3 regions of the Streptomyces sp. NPDC002209 genome follow, and region 3 is predicted to be linked to each of the others. Evidence: riboswitches for the same ligand, from Rfam matches in the RefSeq annotation. Region 3 holds a riboswitch; each other region holds the start of a gene.
The links. A riboswitch is a leader RNA that binds a small molecule or an ion and turns the genes downstream of it on or off. The one in region 3 is predicted to bind thiamine pyrophosphate.
Positions count from the first base shown of each region.

Region 1: another riboswitch for thiamine pyrophosphate. It lies ahead of thiC (phosphomethylpyrimidine synthase ThiC); the one in region 3 lies ahead of thiO (glycine oxidase ThiO).
Region 2: another riboswitch for thiamine pyrophosphate. It lies ahead of ACFYXK_RS07300 (thiamine ABC transporter substrate binding subunit); the one in region 3 lies ahead of thiO (glycine oxidase ThiO).

Region 1 covers NZ_JBIARX010000006.1:182,054-186,582, forward strand. The annotation lists gene ACFYXK_RS14685 (aldo/keto reductase) at 1-213, opposite strand, end outside; gene thiC (phosphomethylpyrimidine synthase ThiC) at 334-2,121, opposite strand; TPP riboswitch at 2,116-2,261, opposite strand; gene ACFYXK_RS14695 (YibE/F family protein) at 2,334-3,746, shown strand; gene ACFYXK_RS14700 (SsgA family sporulation/cell division regulator) at 3,797-4,246, opposite strand; gene ACFYXK_RS14705 (IclR family transcriptional regulator) at 4,344-4,529, opposite strand, start outside.
Region 2 covers NZ_JBIARX010000002.1:527,700-532,228, reverse strand. The annotation lists gene ACFYXK_RS07305 (ABC transporter permease) at 1-1,396, opposite strand, end outside; gene ACFYXK_RS07300 (thiamine ABC transporter substrate binding subunit) at 1,468-2,571, opposite strand; TPP riboswitch at 2,657-2,766, opposite strand; gene rlmN (23S rRNA (adenine(2503)-C(2))-methyltransferase RlmN) at 2,825-3,937, opposite strand; gene ACFYXK_RS07290 (phosphatidate cytidylyltransferase) at 4,096-4,529, opposite strand, start outside.
Region 3 covers NZ_JBIARX010000001.1:323,530-328,058, reverse strand. The annotation lists gene ACFYXK_RS01545 (thiazole synthase) at 1-690, opposite strand, end outside; gene thiS (sulfur carrier protein ThiS) at 696-896, opposite strand; gene thiO (glycine oxidase ThiO) at 893-2,074, opposite strand; TPP riboswitch at 2,072-2,184, opposite strand; gene ACFYXK_RS01530 (NAD(P)/FAD-dependent oxidoreductase) at 2,287-3,507, shown strand; gene ACFYXK_RS01525 (Rv2175c family DNA-binding protein) at 3,588-3,953, shown strand; gene thiE (thiamine phosphate synthase) at 4,127-4,529, shown strand, end outside.

The sequences.
Region 1 (4,529 bases), on a different contig from region 3:
CCGCCCCTTGAGCGCCTTGCCGACGATCTCCTCGGACTCCCCGGCGGAGTACATGTCCGCGGTGTCGACGAAGTTGATGCCCTGATCGAGTGCGGCGTGGATGATCCGGGCGCACTCCTCGTGGTCCGGGTTCCCCACCGATCCGAACATCATCGTGCCGAGGCAGTGTGCGCTGACCTCTATGCCGGTCCCACCCAGACTGCGGTATCTCATGGTCATGGGGCCGCACTGTAGGAGTTGAAGTGCACTCCAGCGCAAGCCGTTCCGGCCCCTGGACGCCGCTCCGGGGAGTCCCCTCCTCCTCCCCGGAGCAGCGCCACCGCGGCGGTCGGGTCAGTCCGCCAGCGGGAGGTACACCCGGTTGCCGCTCGCCGCGAACTCGGCGGACTTCTCCGCCATGCCCGCCTCGATCTCATCGGCCTTCAGGTCTCCACCGTGCTCACGGCGGATGTCCTGGGAGATCTTCATCGAGCAGAACTTCGGACCGCACATGGAGCAGAAGTGCGCGGTCTTGGCCGGCTCGGCCGGGAGCGTCTCGTCGTGGAACTCGCGGGCCGTGTCCGGGTCGAGGGCCAGGTTGAACTGGTCCTCCCAGCGGAACTCGAACCGCGCGTCCGACAGGGCGTCGTCCCACTCCTGGGCGCCCGGGTGGCCCTTGGCCAGGTCCGCCGCATGGGCGGCGATCTTGTACGTGATGACGCCGGTCTTCACGTCGTCGCGGTTGGGCAGGCCCAGGTGCTCCTTCGGCGTGACGTAGCAGAGCATCGCGGTGCCCCACCAGGCGATCATCGCGGCGCCGATGCCGGAGGTGATGTGGTCGTACGCCGGTGCGACGTCCGTGGTCAGCGGGCCGAGCGTGTAGAACGGCGCCTCCTCGCAGATCTCCTGCTGGAGGTCGATGTTCTCCTTGATCTTGTGCATCGGGACGTGGCCCGGGCCCTCGATCATGGTCTGCACGTTGTGGCGCTTGGCGATCGTGTTCAGCTCGCCCAGCGTCTTCAGCTCGGCGAACTGCGCCGCGTCGTTGGCGTCCGCGATGGAGCCGGGGCGCAGGCCGTCGCCCAGCGAGTACGTGACGTCGTACGTCGCGAGGATCTCGCAGAGCTCCTCGAAGTTCGTGTAGAGGAAGTTCTCCTTGTGGTGCGCCAGGCACCACGCAGCCATGATCGAACCGCCGCGCGAGACGATGCCGGTCTTGCGGCGGGCGGTCAGCGGCACGTACGGCAGCAGCACGCCGGCGTGGACCGTCATGTAGTCGACGCCCTGCTCGGCCTGCTCGATGACCGTGTCCTTGTAGATCTCCCAGGTCAGGTCCTCGGCGCGGCCGTCGACCTTCTCGAGCGCCTGGTAGAGCGGCACGGTGCCGATCGGCACGGGGGAGTTGCGCAGCACCCATTCGCGGGTGGTGTGGATGTTGCGGCCGGTCGAGAGGTCCATGACCGTGTCGGCGCCCCACTTGGTCGCCCAGGTCATCTTGTCGACCTCCTCCTCGATGGAGGAGGTGACGGCGGAGTTGCCGATGTTGGCGTTGACCTTCACCAGGAACCGCTTGCCGATGATCATCGGCTCGATCTCGGGGTGGTTCACGTTCGCGGGAAGCACCGCGCGACCTGCGGCGATCTCCTCGCGGACGACCTCGGGGGAGACGTTCTCGCGGATCGCGACGTACTCCATCTCCGGGGTGATCTCACCGCGGCGGGCGTACGCGAGCTGCGTGACGGCCTGGCCGCCACGGCCCCGGCGGGGCTGGCGCGGGCGGCCCGGGAAGACCGCGTCGAGGTTCTTCAGACCACCGCGCGGCGAGGTGTGCTTGATGCCGTCGTCCTCGGGGCGCACGGGACGGCCCGCGTACTCCTCGGTGTCGCCGCGGCCGATGATCCAGTTCTCGCGCAGCGGGGCGAGGCCGCGGCGCACGTCGGTCTCGATCTGCGGGTCGGTGTACGGCCCGGACGTGTCGTAGAGCGTCACGTCCTTGCCGTTGGTGAGGTGGACCTGGCGGACCGGCACCCGGATGTCGGGGCGGGAGCCCGCCACGTAGCCCTTGTGCCAGCCGGGCTGGCGCTCGGTCTGGCCGTCTGCGTCCTGGCTGACGGCAGGCGTGCGTGCGTCCTGAATGGTCATGAGACCTGATCTCCCTACGCCGGCATTACCCGGTAACAGGTTCGGCGGTCGACGCAGCCTCTTCCCGTACGCATGTGTGCTGCGCGTACGGTGATCAGCGCCCTCTCAGCCCGGTGCTCCGAGCTCCCGCGTTGTGCAAAGGTGCCCCCACGCTAGCGTCATTTGTGGCGTGCTGAACAGTGGGCCCCCTCAACTCTTGCGATGATCTGCCGGTGACGTCCTCGCCGCAGCCTCCCTCCAAGCCCACCGAGCCCACGGGTCACACCGACCACGCGCACTCGGCCCCCGGGCATGACCACGGCCCGTCCCACGGCCCGTCCCAGGGCCACTCCCACGGTCATTCCCACGGCCACGGACCAGCGGCGCCCGTCTCGAAGCACCTGCGCAAGGTCATCGCGGCCGTACTGATCCCCTTCGCCGCCGCCGTCTTCGTCGGCATGGTGGTGCTCTGGCCGGGCGGCGCCCCCGCCCACGAGCGCTCCGGGGTGGGCTTCGACCGGCAGACCCAGCAGGGCCAGGTCGTCGCGCTCGAACAGGTCGACTGCAAATCCGTGAACGCCTCGCAGGTGCCGCCCACCGGCAACCAGCCCTCCACCCCGGAGGGTCGCGAGGCCCAGGCCGCGCAGACCGGAGAGTGCAAGAAGGCCACCGTCGAGGTCACCACCGGACCCGACAAGGGCCGCACCTTCTTCGAGATCGTCCAGCCCGGCGCCCCACGGCAGTTGGAGGACGGCCAGGAGGTGGTCGTCGCGTACGCGCCGGATGCACCGCGGGATCTCCAGTACTCCGTGATCGACGTGAACCGCAAGCTGCCGCTGGCGGTGCTGGCCGCCATCTTCGCGGTGGCGGTCGTCGTCGTCGGCCGGATGCGCGGCCTGTTCGCGCTGATCGCGCTGACCATCAGCTTCGGCGTGCTGACGCTCTTCATCCTCCCGGCGATCCTGCAGGGATCGAACCCGCTGCTCGTCGCGGTCGTCGGCGCCAGTGCCATCATGCTCATCGCGCTCTACATGTGCCACGGGCTGAGCGCCCGCACCTCCGTCGCCGTCCTCGGCACGCTCGTCTCGCTCCTGCTGATCGGGCTGCTGGGCTCGGTGTTCGTCGACTGGGCGTTCCTGAGCGGCAACACCGACGACAACACCGGGCTGATCCACGGGCTCTACCCGGACATCGACATGAGCGGCCTGCTGCTTGCAGGCGTGATCATCGGATCGCTGGGTGTGCTCGACGATGTGACGGTCACCCAGACCTCGGCGGTCTGGGAACTCCACCAGGCCGACCCGTCGATGGGGTCCCGCGCCTTGTACCGTGCGGCCATCCGGATCGGCCGCGACCACATCGCCTCGGTGGTCAACACCCTGGTCCTGGCCTACGCGGGCGCGGCGCTGCCGTTGCTGCTGCTGTTCTCGATCGCGAACAGCAGCATGGGTTCGGTGGCCAACAGCGAGCTGGTCGCGGAGGAGATCGTACGGACACTCGTCGGGTCGATCGGCCTGGTGGCCTCGGTCCCGGTGACAACGGCGCTTGCCGCGCTGGTGGTTTCCGCCGACCGGCCGGGATCCCCGGCCGCAGCGGCGGCCTCGGGGCCGGTCCGCGGGGGCCGGGGTCGGCGGCGCAAGCGCTGAGAGACCCGGGGTGCTCGGGGGCCCGGGGCTGCTCGGCACGTCCGGTCCGCTCAGCCCGCGTTCTGTTCGTTCTGCCGCGACTCGGCCAGGATCCTGTCCAGCGCCTCGTCGAGGTTGTCCTCGAAGTCGCCGAGGTTGCGCTCCTGACCGAGCGGAACAAGCCGGTCGGTGCGGTCGAGGAACGCCACGAGCGGCGCGGCGCCGGCGCGGAACAGGGCCCGGTCGGAGCCGACCTGGAGCCGGATGTGGACATCGGACAGCTCCTCGGGGTCGGTGGGGGCGATGTGCACATCGCCGTCACCGCACGGCTTGTTGATGCCGTCGAGGAGGAGCTCCCGGCCGAACGCCCAGGTCACGGGTGCGTCTCCGGGAAGGTGGAACGTCAGGCGCACTGCGTAGGGGTCACGGGTGTCGTACCGGAGTTCCACCGGGATCCGGAACGAGAGCTCCTCGGAAACGAGGAAGCTCATCATGACCTCTGCCTGTACCGACTCGCGCATTGACTACCCCGCTGTAGTGGAAGTGGCCAGGAATGATCCCCCAGGGCCCTCTTGACAAGGGTGGTGGACGCGCTTGCAGATCACAAGGAGTGAGTTTTCAGATACTGATAGAGAACAAGAGGGTGCTCAACAGCGCGCCTACTTCACTCCGTAGCCGATCGACCACACACAGCAATCGTTCCTCCTGGTGCAAAGGGAGTGAAATCGCCATGGTTGCGGCGGTATCGCCGACAGTAATGGGGATGGCTGCACACACCGTGCCCAGCGCGTACTCCTGACGCTC
Region 2 (4,529 bases), on a different contig from region 3:
ACCCGGCCGCGATCAGCAGTGCCCGCCGCACCAGCGGCAGGTCCACCTCCCGCCAGGCCCGCAGCGGGGACGCCCCGAGCACGGCGGCGGCCTCGCGCAGCCGCCCGTCGACCGCGCGCAGCACCGGCAGCATCGTCCGTACGACGAACGGCACGCCCACCAGCGCCTGGGCCAGCGGCACCAGGATCCACGAGGTCCGCAGGTCCAGCGGCGGCTCGTCCAGGGTGATCAGGAAGCCGAAGCCGACGGTGACCGCCGAAACACCCAGCGGAAGCATCAGCAGCGCATCGAACCCGCGCACGAACCGCCCCCCGCGCCGGGTCAGTGCCGCGGCCGCGAGCCCCCCGATGAGCAGGGCGATGGCGGTGGCGGCGAGCGCGTACTGCAAGGAGTTCCAGATCGCCTCCAGCGGGGGCACCAGGAACGTTCCGCCACCGGCGCCCGCGTCCTGGAGCGCCCGGTAGAAGCGCAACCCGTACCCGCCGGGGCCGTCGAAGGACCGTTCCACCAGCACCAGCAGCGGGGCCACGATCAGCAGCGCCACCGTCAGCAGCACCCCGCCCAGCAGGGCGCGCTGCCCCGGCCCGCTCGGCCGGTGTGCGGTCCGCGCCGGGTCCACCAGCCGCAGCGCCGTCTCGCGCCTGCGCACGGTCCAGGCATGAATGCCGAGGATGAGTCCGACCGCCACGAACTGCACCATCGTGAGGACGGCGGCCGTCGACAGGTCCAGCAGCTGCGCGGTCTGCCGGTAGACCTCCACCTCGAGGGTGGCGTACGAGGGCCCGCCCAGGATCTGCACGACGCCGAAGGAGGTGAAGGTGAACAGGAACACCATCAGCGAGGCGGCGGCCACGGCCGGCCCGAGCGCGGGCAGCGTCACCCGCCGCCAGGCGGCGAACCGCCCGGCGCCCAGCACCCGGGCGGCCTCCTCCTGGCGCGGGTCGAGCTGCGCCCAGAGTCCGCCGACCGTCCGTACGACGACGGCGTAGTTGAAGAAGACGTGCGCGAGCAGGATCGCCCACACGGTGGTGTCCAGCCGGACGCCCCACAGCTCGTCCAGCAGCCCGCCCCGCCCGACCAGTGCCAGGAAGGCCGTGCCGACCACCACGGTCGGCAGCACGAACGGGACCGTGACCACCGCACGCAGCAGTTGTTTGCCGGGGAACTCGAAGCGCGCGAAGACGTACGCGCCGGGGAGCGCGATCAGGAGCGTGAGCGCCGTGGACGCGAGCGCCTGCCAGGTGGTGAACCAGAGCACGTCGGCGATGTCGGGCCGGCTCAGCACCTCGCCGATGCGGCCGAACTGCCAGCCCTCGTCGGTCTTGATCCCGCGGCCGACGATCGCGGCGACGGGATAGGCGAAGAACAGCCCGAAGAAGGCGAGCGGTACGGCCATCAGGGCGAGCCTGACGGCCGTACCGCGTACGCCCTCCTTCGCAGGAGTGCCCTCGCGTGCGCCCTCGCGTCCTACTTCACGACGAGCGAGGACCATGCCTTGACCCACTGCTCACGGTTCTTGGCGATGGTCTCGGGAGCCACGTTCTCCGGCTTCTCGATGACCACGCCGTGCTTCGTGAACAGCTCCGGCAGCTTCGCGTCCTTGACCACCGGGTTCACGAACATCTGCAGCGGCATGTCCTCCTGGAACTTCTTGCTCACCAGGAAGTCCAGGAGCGCCTTGCCGCCCTCCTCGTTCTTCGCGCCCTTGAGCAGGCCCGCGAACTCGACCTGGCGGAAGCAGGTGCCGGTGGCCACGCCCGTGGGGGCCTCGGCCGGCTGCGGCTCGCCGTACAGGACCTCGACCGGCGGGCTGGAGGCGTACGAGACGACCAGCGGCCGGTCGCCCTTGGCCTTCTTGCCGCCCGCCGAGCCCGAGAAGCGCTCGTTGTAGGCCTGCTCCCAGCCGTCGACGACCTCGACGCCGTTGGCCTTGAGCTTGCTCCAGTAGTCCTTCCAGCCTTCCTCGCCGTACTTGCCGACGGAGGCGAGGAGGAAGCCGAGGCCCGGCGAGGAGGTCGCCGCGTTCTCGGTGACCAGCAGGTTCTTGTACTCCGGCTTGATCAGGTCGTCGAGCGTCTGCGGCGGGGCGAGCTTCTTGTCGGCGAAGTACGCCTTGTCGTAGTTGACGCAGATGTCGCCGGAGTCGATCGGGGTGACCCGGTGCTCCTTGTCGAGCACGTACTCGGGCTTCACGTCGGCCAGGCCCTTGGCCTCGTACGGCGTGAAGATCCCGTTGTCGAGGGCGCGCGAGAGGAGCGTGTTGTCGACACCGAAGAAGACGTCGCCGCGCGGGGAGCCCTTGGTGAGGATCTCCTGGTTGAGGGCGGCGCCCGCGTCCCCGGACTTCAGGACCTTGACGGTGTAGCCGCTCTGCTGCTCGAACTCCTTGAGGACCGTGTCGGTCACGTTGAAGGAGTCGTGGGAGACGAGCGTGACCGTCTTGGACTTCGGCGCCTCGCTCGCGCCGCCCGCGGACTTGTCCTTGGCGTCGCCGCCGCCGCACGCGCTGAGCGTGGCGACGCCGAGCGCGGCCGCGAGCGCTGCGCCCGCGAACTTCTTGGTGGTGCTCACTGGTGAATTCCTCCTGGGATGTCCAGGAGAAGACGCGGCCCTGCCCGGCGCTCAGTGCGAGCGGTCGCCGGGCAGGGCGCAACAGCTTGAGTGATGACCGAACTTCCTACCCCGAATGACCGGGGCGAGGTTCAGAGGGTCTGCGGATGACGGATACCGCACTCTCAGCGCTGTGGCGCTCCCCTGTCGGAATATGCAATTGGTTCGGCCACAGGGTACCCCGTGGCCGAATCGGGCCCGCGAAAACCGCAGGCTAGCGCTCCGAGGCCGCGAGCTGGCCGCACGCGCCGTCGATTTCCTGGCCGCGGGTGTCACGGACGGTCACCGGCACGCCGTGGCGGGCGATGGCCTCGACGAAGGCCTTCTCGTCCTCGGGACGCGAGGCGGTCCACTTCGAGCCCGGCGTCGGGTTCAACGGGATCAGGTTGACGTGGACACGCTTGCCCTTGAGTAGTCGGCCCAGCAGGTCGCCGCGCCAGGCCTGGTCGTTGATGTCGCGGATCAGCGCGTACTCGATGGAGATCCGGCGGCCGGACTTCTCGGCGTACTCCCACGCCGCGTCGAGGACCTCACGGACCTTCCAGCGGGTGTTCACGGGGACGAGGGTGTCGCGCAGCTCGTCGTCCGGCGCGTGCAGCGAGACCGCGAGGCGGCACTTGAAGCCCTCGTCGGCGAACCGGAGCATCGCCGGGACCAGGCCGACGGTGGAGACGGTGATGCCGCGCTGCGACAGGCCCAGGCCGTCGGGCTCGGGGTCGGTGAGGCGGCGGATGGCGCCGACGACCCGCTTGTAGTTGGCCAGCGGCTCGCCCATGCCCATGAAGACGATGTTGGACAGCCGGGCCGGTCCGCCGGGGACCTCGCCGTCGCGCAGCGCGCGCATGCCGTCGACGATCTGGTGGACGATCTCGGCCGTGGACAGGTTGCGGTCCAGGCCCGCCTGGCCGGTGGCGCAGAACGGGCAGTTCATGCCGCAGCCGGCCTGCGAGGAGATGCACATGGTGACCCGGTCGGGGTAGCGCATCAGCACGGACTCGACGAGCGTGCCGTCGTGCAGCTTCCACAGGGTCTTGCGGGTGGTGTCGTCGTCGCACGAGATGTGCCGGATGACGTTCATCAGCTCGGGGAGCAGCTCCTGCTGGAGCTTCTCGCGGGAGCCCGCCGGAATGTCGGTCCACTCGGCCGGGTCGTGCGCGTACCGGGCGAAGTAGTGCTGCGAGAGCTGCTTGGCCCGGAAGGGCTTCTCACCGATCGCGGCGACCGCCTCGCGCCGCTCCTCGGGCGTGAGGTCGGCAAGGTGCCGGGGCGGCTTCTTGGCTCCGCGAGGGGCGACGAAGGTGAGCTCTCCCGGAACGGGGCGGGCCATGGCAGGTACTCCTCGTAAGACGAAAGGCGCGCCGCAGAAGCAGCGCGCCTTTCAAGAGTAACCGCCCGGACCCACCCGAAGCCTTCGTACGTACGTCGGCCCGGCTCGGCGGGGTCCCCTGGTGAACCGCCCGCCGGCCGGAACCCGCGGAGCGGGTTTCAGCCCGTGCCGACGAAGGCCGCCAGCAGCAGCCACACCACCGGGGCGGTCGGCAGCAGGGAGTCGAGCCGGTCCATGATGCCGCCGTGGCCCGGCAGCAGCGTGCCCATGTCCTTGATGCCCAGGTCCCGCTTGATCATCGACTCGCCGAGGTCGCCCAGCGTGGCGCTGACCGCGACGGCGAGACCGAGCAGCAGGCCCTGCCACCAGGCGCCCCCGTCGATCAGGAACTCCATGCACAGCGCGCCGGCCGCCATCGCGAAGGCCACCGCGCCGAACAGTCCCTCGCGGGTCTTGCCGGGGCTGATGCGCGGCGCCAGCTTGTGCTTGCCGAAGCGCCAGCCCACCGCGTAGGCCCCGGTGTCGCTGACCACGGTCAGCAGCAGGAAGGTGACCACGCGCTCCGGACCGTCGTCGGCGGTGAGCAGCATCG
Region 3 (4,529 bases):
GCCCGCCGAAACCGCGTCGCGCATGGCCGCCGCCATCAGGACCGGAGCCTGCGCCCGGGTCACCGCCGAGGCCAGCATCACCGCCGAGCAGCCCAGCTCCATCGCCAGGGCCACGTCCGACGCCGTGCCGGCCCCCGCGTCCAGGATCACCGGAACCCCCGCCCGCTCCGCGATCAGCTCGAAGTTGTGCGGGTTCCGGATGCCCATCCCCGAGCCGATCGGCGACCCCAGCGGCATGATCGCCGCACAGCCCACGTCCTCCAGCTTGCGCGCCAGCACCGGGTCGTCGTTCGTGTACGGGAGGACCGTGAAGCCCTCGTCCACCAGGGTCTCCGCCGCGTCCAGCAGCTCCACGCCGTCCGGCAGCAGGGTCCGCTCGTCGGCCACGACCTCGAGCTTGATCCAGTCGGTGCCCAGCGCCTCCCGCGCGAGGCGGGCCGTCAGCACCGCCTCGCCCGCCGTGAAGCACCCCGCCGTGTTGGGGAGCACGGAGATGCCCAGCTTCGTCAGCACCGACAGGACCGAGCCCTGGACCGTCGGGTCCAGCCGGCGCATCGCCACCGTCGTGAGCTCCGTACCGGACGCGATCAGCGCCCGTTCCAGGACGTCCAGGCTCGGTGCCCCGCCCGTCCCCATGATCAGGCGGGACGAGAAGGTCCGGCCGCCCAGGACGAAAGCGTCGTCCGCCATCGCGCTCAGCCTCCCTGCACGGCGGTGAGGATCTCGACCCGGTCGCCCTCGCCCACCGGCGTGAGCGGCCACTGTCCGCGCGGGACCACCGTCTCGTTGAGTGCGGCCGCGACGCCGGACGGGGCCGCGGTCAGGATGGCGACCACCGCGTCGAGGGTGGTGCCGGCCGCGACCTCGCGCGGCTCGCCGTTGACGGAGATGGTCATGCGTACGACTCCTGACGTGCGGCGCTGAAGCGGCGCGGGGTGAACGGGCGGGCGATCTGCGGGAGCGCGCCGGTGGTGAGCAGCTCCGCCATCACGTCGCCGGTGAGCGGGGTCAGCAGCACCCCGTTGCGGTAGTGCCCGGTGGCCAGGTGCAGGCCGGGCAGTTCGGTCGGGCCGAGCAGCGGGGCGTTGTCCGGGGAGCCGGGCCGCAGTCCCGCCCGGGTCTCGGTCAACGGCAGTTCGGTGATGCCGGGCACCAACTCGTGCGCGTCCCGCAGGAGTTCGTACACACCGCCCGCGGTGACCGTGGTGTCCCAGCCGAGTTCCTCGCTGGTGGCTCCGATGACGAGCTCGCCGTTCTCGCGCGGCACCAGGTACACGTGGCTGCCGCGGACGACCGCCCGTACCGTCCGCGACAGGAACGGCGCGTACGCCTCGGGCACCGCGAGCCGCAGCACCTGCCCCTTGACCGGCCGTACGGGAGGCAGCACGTCCGCCGGTACGCCGGCCAGCCGGCCGCTGAGCGAGCCCGCGGCCAGCACCACCTGGTCGGCGCGCAGCTCCGTACCGTCGTCGAGCAGTGCGCCGACGGCCCGGTCGGCGGTGGTGAGCAGCCGCTCCGCGTTCGCCCGGCGGATCTCCACGCCGGCGCCCTCGCAGGCGGCCAGCAGGGCGGCCGCCAGCCGGCGCGGGTCGACCTGGTGGTCGCCGTCCACGCGCAGGCCGCCGCGTACGCCCGGGGCCAGCATCGGCTCCAGGCGGCGGCACTCGCGGCCGGTGAGCCACTCGGACTCCAGGCCGCAGCGCCGCTGCAGGGCGTGCAGCTCGCGCAGGTGGAGCCGGTCGTCGGCGTCGAGGGCCACGGAGAGCGTGCCGCAGGCGCGGTAGCCGATGTCCATCCCGCCGCTGGCCTCGGCCAGCTCCGCGGTGAACTCCGGGTAGCGGCCGGCGGAGGCGAGATTGAGACCCAGCAGGGTCTCCTCGCCGTAGTGCAGCTCGGTGACGGCGGCGAGCATGCCGGCCGCGACCTGCGCGGCGCCGCCGCCGGGCTGCGGATCGGCGAGCGCGGTCCGCAGCCCGCGCCGGGCCGCCCGCCAGGCGGTGACCAGGCCGATGATCCCGCCCCCGATGACGAGGACGTCGGATCCTCCGGCGGATCCCTTCCGAGATGAGTGCATGGGCGTCCAGCCCCTCCCTTCGCCGGCATGACCCGGATCAGGTTCGTACGGTCGGAGGCCGTCCAGCCTCCCTCTCAGCCCGGTGCGCCCGGACTCCCGCGATAGGTACGACGGCCAGACTAACCCCGGCGCCGGGGCCGGGTAAGGCTGCCTCCCCGGCCGCTTCCCGGGCGCCGCCCCTGACGAAGCGTCAGATCGCTAGGCTGGGCGGTGTGAGCGAGCAGACGGAACAGACACAGAGCGGCGTCGTCATCGTCGGCGCCGGAATGGCCGGGGTGCAGACCGCGGTCGCGCTGCGGGAGCAGGGCTGGAGCGGCCCCGTGACCCTGCTGGGCGCCGAGCCCCACCAGCCCTACGACCGGCCACCGCTGTCCAAGGCGGTGCTGCTCGGCAAGGCCGAGGACTCCGCCTTCGACGTGGACTTCGAGGGGCTGGGCATCGAGCTCCGGCTCGGGGTGGAGGTCACCGGGCTGCGGGCCGCCGAGCGCGAGCTGGACACCGAGGCGGGACCGGTCCCGTACGAGGTGCTCGTACTGGCGACCGGCGCCGAACCGCTGACCCTGCCCGGGTCCGAGGGCGTCCCGGGCGTGCACCTGCTGCGCACCCTGGACGACGCGGCGCGGCTGCGCCCGGTGCTGGCCCGGGCGCCGGCGACCGTGGTCGTCGGGGCGGGCTGGATCGGCGCCGAGTTCGCCACCGCGGCGCGCGAGGCGGGCTGCGCGGTGACCGTCGTCGAGGCGGCGGACCGGGTGCTGGCCGGGGCGCTGCCGCCGGATGTCGCGGCCCCCATGGCTCGCTGGTACGAGGAGGCCGGGGCCGCCCTGCTGACCGGCGCCAAGGTGGCCTCGGTGGAGTCCGGGCGGGTCCTGCTGGCGGACGGCCGGGAGCTGCCGGCCGGCGCGGTGGTCGTGGGCATCGGGGCCCGGCCGGCGACCCGGTGGCTGGCGGACTCGGGGGTCGGGCTCGGCCCGGACGGCTCGGTCACGGCCGACGCGTACCTGCGGACCTCCCTGCCCGGGGTGTACGCGGTCGGCGACTGCGCGTCGTTCCCGTCGGCGCGCTACGGGGCGCGGCTGCTGGTGCACCACTGGGACAACGCCCTGCAAGGGCCGCGCGTCGTCGCGGCGAACATCGTGGCGGGGGCCCCGGTGCAGGTCTACGACCCGGTGCCGTACTTCTGGTCGGAGCAGTTCGGGCGCTTCGTGCAGTACGCGGGGCACCACGCGGAGGCGGACGAGGTGATGTGGCGCGGGGATCCCGCCGAGGCGGCGTGGTCGGTGTGCTGGCTCCGGGCCGGAGCGCTGGTCGCGGTCCTGGCGGTGGGCCGGCCGAGGGATCTGGCCCAGGGCCGGAAACTGATCGAGACGGGCGCCCCCGTGGACCCCGCCAAGGTCCGCGACCCCGCGACCCCGCTGAAATCGGCCCTGGTCTAGGACACTCCTGGCAGGGCCCGCAGACCCGGACGGGTCGGCTCGGGTACCGGGTGTCGGTCCGAGGTGGCAGGCTTGTGCTCGTGACCGAGATTGACGCAAAGATCGATGCCCTTGTCCCCGCCTGGCTGTACCTCCCCGACATCGCGGAGATGCTCGACATCGAAGTGACCCGGGTCCGCCAGCTGGTCAAGGAAGGTCAGCTGATCGCCGTACGCCGCGGTGAGAACCGCGCGCTGCAGGTGCCCGCCGCCTTCATCGACGGCGACAAGACCGTCAAGGGCCTCGCGGGCCTGCTGACCGTGCTCCGCGACGACGGCTTCTCCGACGAGGAGATGCTGGAGTGGCTGTTCACCGCCGACCCGACCCTGCCCGGCACCCCCGTCCAGGCGCTGAGCGAGAATCGCGGCACGGAGGTGAAGCGCCGCGCTCAGGCGCTCGCCCTCTGAACCGAGCGACCCGAGCCGCCTGATCCATCCGCGGTGGGCGGGGCCCGGGCGGGCCCGGCCCCCCCCCCCCCCCCGGGGGCCCCCGCGCCCCCCGCCCCCCCCCCCCCCCCCCCCCCCGGGGCCCCCCCCCGCGGGGCCGCCCCCCCCCCCCGCTTCCACCCCGGGGGGTACCCATGTCCGCGAACGCCCAGCTGTCCGACGCCCGGCTCTACCTGTGCACGGACGCCCGCAAGCGGCAGGGGGACCTCCCCGAGTTCCTCGACGCGGTCCTGGCCGGGGGCGTGGACATCGTCCAGCTCCGCGACAAGGGCATGGAGGCCGGCGAGGAGCTCGAGCACCTCCAGGTGTTCGCCGAGGCCGCCCGCCGGCACGGCAGGCTCCTCGCGGTGAACGACCGCGCCGACGTCGCCCACGCCATCGGCTCCGACGTCCTGCACCTGGGCCAGGGCGACATCCCCGTGCCCGCCGCCCGTGCGATCCTCGGCGGCGGCGTGCTCATCGGCCGGTCCTGCCACGCCGAGTCCGAGGTCGACGCCGCCGTCGCCGAGCCGGGCGTGGACTACTTCTGCACCGGCC